One region of the Pseudaminobacter sp. Soil_N_29 genome, then DNA from elsewhere that is predicted to be linked to it. Evidence: predicted binding sites of a transcription regulator. Region 1 holds the regulator's gene; the other holds the start of a gene.
What was found. The regulator LexA, encoded in region 1, represses DNA repair genes until DNA is damaged. The targets are predictions, from matches to a motif close to TGTTCNNNNTGTGTTCNG.
Positions count from the first base shown of each region.

Region 2: the regulator LexA is predicted to act here: its motif matches at 2,253-2,270, upstream of AC3A4H_RS02605 (PA0069 family radical SAM protein).

Region 1 covers NZ_JBDGLC010000002.1:66,063-70,411, forward strand. The annotation lists gene AC3A4H_RS06345 (molybdopterin molybdotransferase MoeA) at 1-1,202, shown strand, start outside; gene lexA (transcriptional repressor LexA) at 1,492-2,211, shown strand; gene AC3A4H_RS06355 (ComEC/Rec2 family competence protein) at 2,247-4,349, opposite strand, start outside.
Region 2 covers NZ_JBDGLC010000001.1:548,432-552,780, reverse strand. The annotation lists gene AC3A4H_RS02615 (F0F1 ATP synthase subunit B) at 1-75, shown strand, start outside; gene rnhB (ribonuclease HII) at 190-888, opposite strand; gene AC3A4H_RS02605 (PA0069 family radical SAM protein) at 1,033-2,187, opposite strand; gene AC3A4H_RS02600 (glycosyltransferase) at 2,413-2,919, shown strand; gene moaB (molybdenum cofactor biosynthesis protein B) at 2,929-3,477, opposite strand; gene AC3A4H_RS02590 (4-(cytidine 5'-diphospho)-2-C-methyl-D-erythritol kinase) at 3,482-4,339, opposite strand.

The DNA of each region.
Region 1 (4,349 bases):
CGCTGCTGCCGGTGAAGGACGCGCTCGAGCGGCTTCTGCAAGGGGCGGTTGCCTGCGAGCCCGAAGCCGTGCCGCTGGCGGAGGCTGCGGGCCGCATACTTGCCGAAGACGTGCGCGCGCTGAGAACGCAGCCTCCTTTCGATGCGGCGGCCATGGACGGCTACGCGGTGCGCGCCCAGGACGTGGAGACAGTGCCCGTCACGCTCCAGATCATCGGCGAGGCCCCGGCTGGCCGGCGATTCAACGGCCCGATCGGACCCGACCAGGCGGTGCGCATCTTCACCGGTGCGCCGGTGCCGGAGGGCGCCGACACCATCGTGATCCAGGAAAACGCGCGTAAGCTGGGCCAGGACACGGTCGAAGTTCTGGAAACCGTAGCCGCAGGGCGGCACATCCGCCGCAAGGGACTGGATTTCGTCACCGGCGACCTGCTCCTGGAAAAGGGCCGCGAGCTGGATGCCGGCGCGCTTTCGCTGGTGGCGTCGGCAAACCACCCTCGCCTCGACGTCGTGAAACGGCCACTGCTCGCCATCATCGCCACCGGCGACGAACTGCTGCCGCCTGGCAGCGAGCTTGGGCCCGACCAGATCGTGGCATCCAACGCCTTCGGCGTGGCGGCAATCGCCACTTCCGTGGGCGCGCGGGTGCTCGATCTGGGCATCGTCCCCGACAGCCGCCCGGCAATCGCCGCGCGCATCAGGCAGGCGCTGGACCACGGCGCCGATGTGGTGGTCATGCTTGGCGGGGCTTCCGTGGGCGACCACGACCTTACCCATGAGGCGCTGGCGAGCGAGGGCATGGTGCTGGACTTCTGGAAGATTGCCATGCGCCCCGGCAAGCCGCTGATGTTCGGCCGCCGCGGCCGCACGCGCTTCCTGGGGCTGCCCGGCAATCCCGTCGCCAGCCTTGTGTGCTCGCATCTGTTCCTGAAGCCGCTTCTGTCGCGACTTGCCGGCCGTTCCTACGAGCCCGATCTGCGCCAGGCCGTTCTCGGCAAGCCGATGGCGGCGAACGGCCGCCGGCAGGACTTTGTGCGGGCGGTGTTGCGAGAAGGGCATGACGGCCCGGTGGCGACGCCCTTCGAAGTGCAGGATTCGTCCATGCTGAGGACATTCGCGGAAGCCAATGCGCTGATCATTCGCGATCCCTTCGCCCCGGCAGCGCCGGCCGGCGCCCCTTGCACGATTCTGAAGCTACGCTGACTGCGCGCGGCTTCCCACGGTCTACACCGCAATGGATGCCGCCCTCCGGAAGCCGGTCGCGGCGCGATTGAGGCTTGGTGCGCAAAAGGCGGAAATTGCGCGGAACCAACCTCTTGCGCCGCTTTGCTGCAGCAAGGTGGCAAAGGTGGAGCGGAGCACGCCAATATCTCAGCCGGCAACCGATTTGCGCGTCTTCATGGAAATTTAAACAGTTGCAGAACACAACTGGAACAGATAGTGTTTGTTCTGGTTTTGTTTTGGGGGTCGATTCTCCCCGGGGGGGCTGGCCATGCTGACGCGCAAACAACACGAGTTGCTTCTCTTCATTCACGAGCGGCTGAAGGAATCCGGCATACCGCCTTCCTTTGACGAAATGAAGGACGCGCTGGACCTTGCTTCCAAATCCGGCATCCACCGGCTGATCACCGCACTGGAAGAGCGCGGCTTTATTCGCCGGCTGCCCAACCGGGCGCGCGCGCTTGAAGTGCTGCGCCTGCCCGATTCCATTGCCCCCGGCCTCACGCCTCGCACCAGGTTCTCGCCCAGTGTGATTGAAGGTAGCCTCGGCCGCCGCGCCGCCCCGGAGCCGGCTCGCGCGCCTCTGGCCAGCAACGACGAATCCGGGACGGCGATCTCGATCCCGGTTATGGGCCGCATTGCCGCCGGCGTGCCCATCGACGCAATCCAGCACAAGACCCATTCCATCACGGTGCCGCCAGAGATGATTTCCGGTGGCGAGCACTATGCGCTCGAGGTCAAGGGCGACTCCATGATCGAGGCCGGCATTTTCGATGGCGATACGGTCATCATCCGCAACGCCAATACGGCCAATCCCGGCGAGATCGTGGTGGCACTGGTGGACGACGAGGAAGCGACCTTGAAGCGCTTCCGTCGCAAGGGGGCCTCGATCGCGCTCGAGGCTGCGAACCCGGCTTATGAGACGCGCATTTTCGGGCCCGACCGGGTGAAGGTGCAGGGCAGGCTGGTTGGGCTGATTCGGCGCTATTGAACCGGGCGGAGTGTCGGGTGAGCAAGGAGCTCAACTCAGTCTTCGGAGGCGCGCGGTCGTTGTATTTGTGCGTCCTGGGATGACCCACGCGCTTCGGCTGACTGGGTCTCCGACTTTTTGACGTAGGGCGCCAAACCTCGCGCCTCGCGCGAAAACTGGCGATGGGCATGCCACGGCCGATAGGGCTCGCCCACCGCGTAGTGGACTTCCGCGCTTTCGCTGCCCACCTCGCCGCTACCAAGATAGACGACGGCACTGCCGAGTTTCGCCAGATCGCGCTTGGTGAGGACCAGCGCCCCCTCACGCCGACAGATGTTTTTGGCGGTGGCGTCGTCGACGACAATCACGGCGGCATATTCGCAGGCGGGACGCGCGATTGCCGGGTTTGCCGCGTGAACTACAATCGCGCCGGAGGGATGCACGGCAACGCAGAGGCTGTCGTGGCAGTCGAAGCCCGAGCTTGGCGCTTCATCTTGCCCCGTTTCGGCTTTTGGTAGCGCCGGCGGCTGCGTTCGGATTTTCGGCGGCGCAATGCCCTCGCCTTCGACTTCCGCGCCTGAAATTTCGCGATCCGTAACTGCAGCCTGGCTGCTCAGCTTCTGCGCAGTGCGCGACCTTCCCTTGCCGGCGCTTCTCTTCGAAGTGGTGTCGACTGGGCCAACGAGTTCCTCGCTACGTACTGCCCGTTTCCAGTTTTCAACGGTAAAAGCGTTCGGCCTTGTCCTGTTGACGGCGAGTTTTCCACCGCCAAGCGGCACGGCCACGAGCCGTCCGTCTTCGGAAACGAAAACGTCGGGCGTGCGAACATCGGTGAGCGTCAGCGCGCCGGCAAGTGCAGCCGGCACCGCGAGCAGCCGCAGCCAGGTCGAGGCCATGCAGGCAAACACCAGCGCGACTGTCAGCAGCACCAGCGACTGCGCCGAGATGAGCCCGACCGCGTCGATCGGGGAGCGCTCTGATATCCAGATCGACACTGCGATCATAAGCGACAGGCCCTTCCCCATCACGTAGAAAAACGGCGCGTCCAGCCCGATCGGCATTGCCAGCGAGCCGGCGACGGCGAACGGCATGACGAGTATAGAAACGCTGGGCATCACGGCCAGATTGGCAAGCAGGCTAAGCGGCGAGACACGCTGGAAGTGATAGACGCCGAAAGCAGTCGTCGCGACGCCCGCCACAACGGATGTGATGGCAAGCGCGCCCACGGCGCCGAAGGCCTTGGCAATTCCGCGCCCAATGAGCGATCTGGGCTGGGCCGGCGGCGCCCGCTTCTTCACATTCCGGCGTTCAGCCCATATCGCATAGGCGCTCACCAGCGCCGCGGTTGCCGCAAACGACATCTGGAAGCTTGGGCCCACCACCTCATGCGGTGATACGGCCATGATGACGAGCGCCGAGATGGCGAGATTGCGCGTGGTGAGCGCGCCGCGGTCAAAAAGCAGGGCTGTGAGCATCACCGCCAGCATAAGGAAGCTGCGCTGCGCCGCCACGTCGCCACCGGACAGGAACACATAGCCGGCAATTGCGGCGAGCGCTGCTCCGGCCGCGTATTTCTTGACCGGCCGCCTCGAGGCGAAGCCGGGAAAAGCCGCGAAAGCCACTCGCAGCGCGCTCATCACGGTGCCGGCCACCAGCGCCATGTGCAGGCCTGAAATCGAGATGATGTGGTAGATGCCGGTCCGGCGCATCGCCTCGTTGATGTCTTCCGGAATGCCGGCGCGAATGCCCACCACCAGGGCGGCGGCGATTTCGCCCTCAGGGCCGCCTATGTGGCCGCGAATGCGCGCGGCGATGGCGTTGCGGACATTTTCCAGGCTGTTGGAAAGCCTGGTCCGCAACAACGGCTGCGGCGCGCCTTCGACCAGATCGGGACCGCGCAGGAAAAAGCCGCTGGCGCCGATGCCGTCGAAATAGCTGGTAAAGGAAAAGTCGTAGCTGTCCGGCCGGACCGGCCCGGAAGGCGGCATCAGCGTGACCGCACCTTCGATCTGCGAGCCGACGATGGTGCCGGGCGGGACGCGGCGGGCGGTCAGCCGCACGCGCTGCGGCGCGTAGCGCAGCGTGGGCCGCGCAGTGGCCAGAACATCCATTGTCAGCCGCGCACGGCCATTGGCCATTTGCTCTATCGCCGCGACCCG
Region 2 (4,349 bases), on a different contig from region 1:
GGCAAGGTCGATGCAAAGGCCGGAGCCGATCTGTTCAAGGCTTCCTTGAACGAGGTCAAGTCGAAGCTCAACTGAGCCAGCCTTGAATAAGCTTTCTGAAGCCGCCGGCACCACCGGCGGCTTTTTTATTGGAACCGATTTCGCGCGGCGTGAAGCCACGGCGCGGCGCGGGTAAATGTTGGGCGAGTGTCAGAAAGCCGAGGCGTCTTCGAGGTCGGCGACCATCGCTTCATCGCCTTGCACACGGAACGGCGCGAAGGAGATGCGATGCCAGCGGGCGACCGCGCCATGGGCGGTGATCGCGGTGCGGTGGCGCACCGTGGCGTAGCCCATGTGGACTTCGAAGCCATAGCGAGCATCCATCAAGCCGCAGCCGGTCATCATGCGGTCGCGCATGACCTTGGCGACGATGGAGGCGGCGGCGATGGACTGGGAGCGGCGATCGCCCTTGACCAGCGCCTCGGCGGGACAGGGGAGGCCTGGCGGCACGTCGCGACCGTCTGCCAGCGCGAGTTTTGGCGCCAGCGGCAGGCCGCATAGAGCGCGGCGCATTGCCTCGAGGCTCGCCTTGAGAATGTTGCTGCTGTCGATGCTTTCAGCACAGACCGAGGCCATGGAAACCCCGAGCGACGTGGCAAGAATTGTCGAAAACAGCTCCTCGCGCTGGGCGAGGGTAAGGCGCTTGGAATCGTCGAGGCCGTCGGGAATGCGCGCCGGATCGAGCACCACGGCGGCCGCCACGACCGGACCGGCAAGCGGCCCGCGTCCGGCCTCGTCCAGCCCGGCCACAGGCCATTGGCCGCGCGCGATGGCGCGACTTTCGACGGAGAAATCGGGACGATCGACGATTTCGAAGAGGGGCGGAGAATCGGGACGCTGGCGAGCCATGGTGCGGCGATGCTCGCATCCGGCCCGATTCTCCGCAAGTCCTTCCGGGTTCGGGGCGGAAGCCGGGAAGGACACCGTCGGCAGTTGGGCAGGCCGAACGGGATGCACTGCCGGAAAGGCCGCTGCCGCGGCCCGCGGGCGTCGTCAGAACAGCATGAGCTGCTCGTATTGCTTTTCTCCGGCCACAAAGAGGTCGGTCCGGAGCTGGGTCTTCCGAAGGTTCAGGCCGAGCCTGCGCGCGGTGATCTCGAAGCGCCGCCCGATCTGCCAGGCATAAGGGCCGGTGCCCTTCATGCGCTTGCCCCATTCGGCGTCGTAATCCTTGCCGTCACGCATCGAACGGATCAGCGACATGACGTGGCGATAGCGGTCGGGATAGTGCCGCAGCAGCCAGTCCTTGAAAATCGGGCTGACTTCCAGCGGAAGGCGCAGGATGACATAGCCAGCTTCGCGCGCCCCGGCCGCATATGCCGAATCGAGAATGCGTTCGATCTCCGGGTCGGTGAGGCCCGGAACGATCGGCGCCACCATGACGCCGACCGGAATGCCGGCATCGCTGAGTTGGCGGATCGCTTCCAGCCTGCGGGTAGGGGTGGCTGCGCGCGGCTCCATGGTACGGGCGATCACGCGGTCGAGCGTCGTCACCGAAAGCGCCACCTTGGCGAGACCCTGCTCGGCCATGCGCGACAGGATATCGATGTCGCGAACCACCAGCGCCGACTTGGTGACGATGCCAACCGGATGCTTGCGCGCCTCGAGAACCTCCAGTATTTCGCGCATGATGCGCCATTGCTTCTCGATCGGCTGGTAGGGATCGGTATTGGTGCCGATGGCGATGGTGCGCGGCTGATAGCCAGGCTTCGACAGTTCCTTGTCGAGAAGCTTCGCCGCATCGGGCTTGGCGAACAGCTTCGACTCGAAATCAAGCCCCGGCGACATGCCCATATAGCTGTGGGTGGGCCGCGCGAAACAGTAGACGCAGCCATGCTCGCAGCCGCGATAGGGATTTATCGAGCGGTCGAAGGAAATGTCGGGCGAGCTGTTGCGGGTGATGATGGTGCGCGGCCGTTCGGTCTGCACCTCGGTCTTGAACGGGGGCAATTCTTCGATGGTGTCCCAGCCGTCGTCGAAGACGTGGCGGGTCACCGGTTCGAAGCGGCCGGTTGGATTGATGCCGGCGGCGCGGCCGCGTCGACGCTCGGCGTTGATGCGGATGCCGCTATCCTCGATCACCGCATTGGCCATCGCGGAACCTCCGTCCCTGAAAGCCGCAGCGTCAGCGCGCGCGATCGGTTCCATTCCGCTCGTCTCCAGAGGTGTTCGGCGACTCTTGCCGTTCATGAAATTATTCCTATTACCGGAAACGGAACAAAGCAAGAACTTTTTGAACGCGAGGTGTGCTGCGCTTGCTCCCGTTTGCTTCGACACGCTCAGGATGACGGGTGTGGGGCGGCTGGCTGGCAATCATTCGCGCCCGAGGCGAACGGGATGGCAATTGAGTTCTGTTTGGGATAGGCGAGGGCGATGCTGAGCGTCCTGATCGAAACCAGGAACAATGAGGAAGCGCTGGCGCGCACGCTGTCGTCGCTGGTCGGCGCGGCCGTGGCGGGTATGGTGCGCGAGGTGATCGTCTGCGACCTTGGGTCAACCGATCACACGCGGCAGGTGGCGGAGCAGACCGGCTGTCATTTTCTCGCCGAAGGCGGCATCGCCGCCGGCATCGTGCAGGCAAAAAGCGACTGGCTGCTGCTGCTGGAGCCCGGCGCGCGGTTGATGGACGGATGGACCGAAGCGGTCGAGCATCACATGGAAATGATGGCGATGCCGGCGCGGTTCGCGCGCTCCCCCGCCGACAGGTTGCCCCTGTTCAGAAAACTGTTTGCGCGCGAACGCGCGCTGACCGACGGGCTGCTGATCCGCAAGGCGCAGGCGCTTCCGCTCTCGCGCAGAGCCACGACAGCCGAGGCGTTGGCGCGCGGCCTGGCCACGAAGCGGTTGCGGGCAGAGATCCGCGTGGCGATGCCGGTTTGAACGGCCGGATCAGGCCGACTTGCCGCCGCGCTTCAGGTGTTCGTCAAGGCGCGGCATGATCTCCACGAAATTGCAGGGCATGTGCCGGTAGTCGAGCTGGGGCCTCAGTATGCCGTCCCATGCGTCCTTGCAGGCGCCGGGCGAGCCCGGAAGCACGAAGACGAAGGTGGCATTGACCACGCCGCCAGTGGCGCGCGACTGCACTGTGGAAGTGCCGATCTTATCGTAGGAAATGCGGTGGAACACTTCCGAAAAGCCGTCCATGCGCTTTTCGAAGATCGGCTCCAGCGCTTCCGGCGTGACGTCGCGGCCGGTGAAGCCGGTGCCGCCGGTGGTGATGACCACGTCAATGTTTTCGTCGCGTGACCACTTCAGCACCCGCTCGCGGATTTCTTCCTTGTCGTCGTGGACGATTTCGCGCGCGGCAAGCACATGGCCGGCCTCCGTAATGCGATCGGCCAGCGTCTGGCCGGAACGGTCGTCGGCGAGCGTGCGGCTGTCGGAAACCGTAAGCACGGCGATGCGGACCGGAATGAAGGGGCGCGTCTCGTCGGCCATTCTCTCACCTCATGCTCGTGGTTGCTGCGACGAACCAGCCGGGACGGCCGGCGCGGATCGCCTCGGCCGCGTGGGCGGCGGCAGCGTCAGTCTCGAACAGGCCGAAGCAGGTCGCGCCCGAGCCGGACATGCGGGCAAAGCATGCACCGGCGCTGCCAAGCGCATCAAGCGCTTCGCCGATGGCGGGCGCAAGGGTTTTGGCGGGGCTTTCCAGGTCGTTGCGCGTGGTGCGCAGCCATTCCAGCACCGATGCGAGGTCAAGGCGGCCGGGCAGGGGCGGGAGGGGCGGGTTCTCGCGGCTCGCCAGCGCCCGGAAAACATCGGGCGTGGAGATGCCGATCCCGGGATTGACCAGCACCAGCGGCAGAGGCGGAAGGCCGGCCAGAGCTTCCAGATGCTCGCCGATGCCGCGTGCCACCAGCGGCCGGGCGGCGAGGCACATGGGCACGTCGGCGCCGAGCTTCAGGCCGAGCGCGGCAAGATCAGCGTCGATGCCCCAATAGCGCGCCAGCGCGCGCAAGGCGGCCGCGGCATCGCTGGAACCGCCGCCGACGCCGGAGGCGACAGGCAGGTTCTTTTCGAGGGAAATCGCCACCGGTGCGGCCGTGGCTGGGGAAAGCGCGCGCAGCGTATCTCGGGCGCGGATGACGAGATTGCCGGCGTCCCGCGGGACCTGCGGGGCGAAGGGGCCGGTGACGGAGAAAGAGTCCTCCGTGGCCGGGCCTAAGGTCAGGCGGTCGCCGAATTCGGTAAAGACGGCCAGGCTTTCAAGCAGGTGATAGCCATCGGCCCGCCGGCCGGTGACATGCAGCGCGAGATTTATCTTCGCCGGGGCATGTTCGGCGGGAGCGGGAGAATGCACGGCGTTCCGG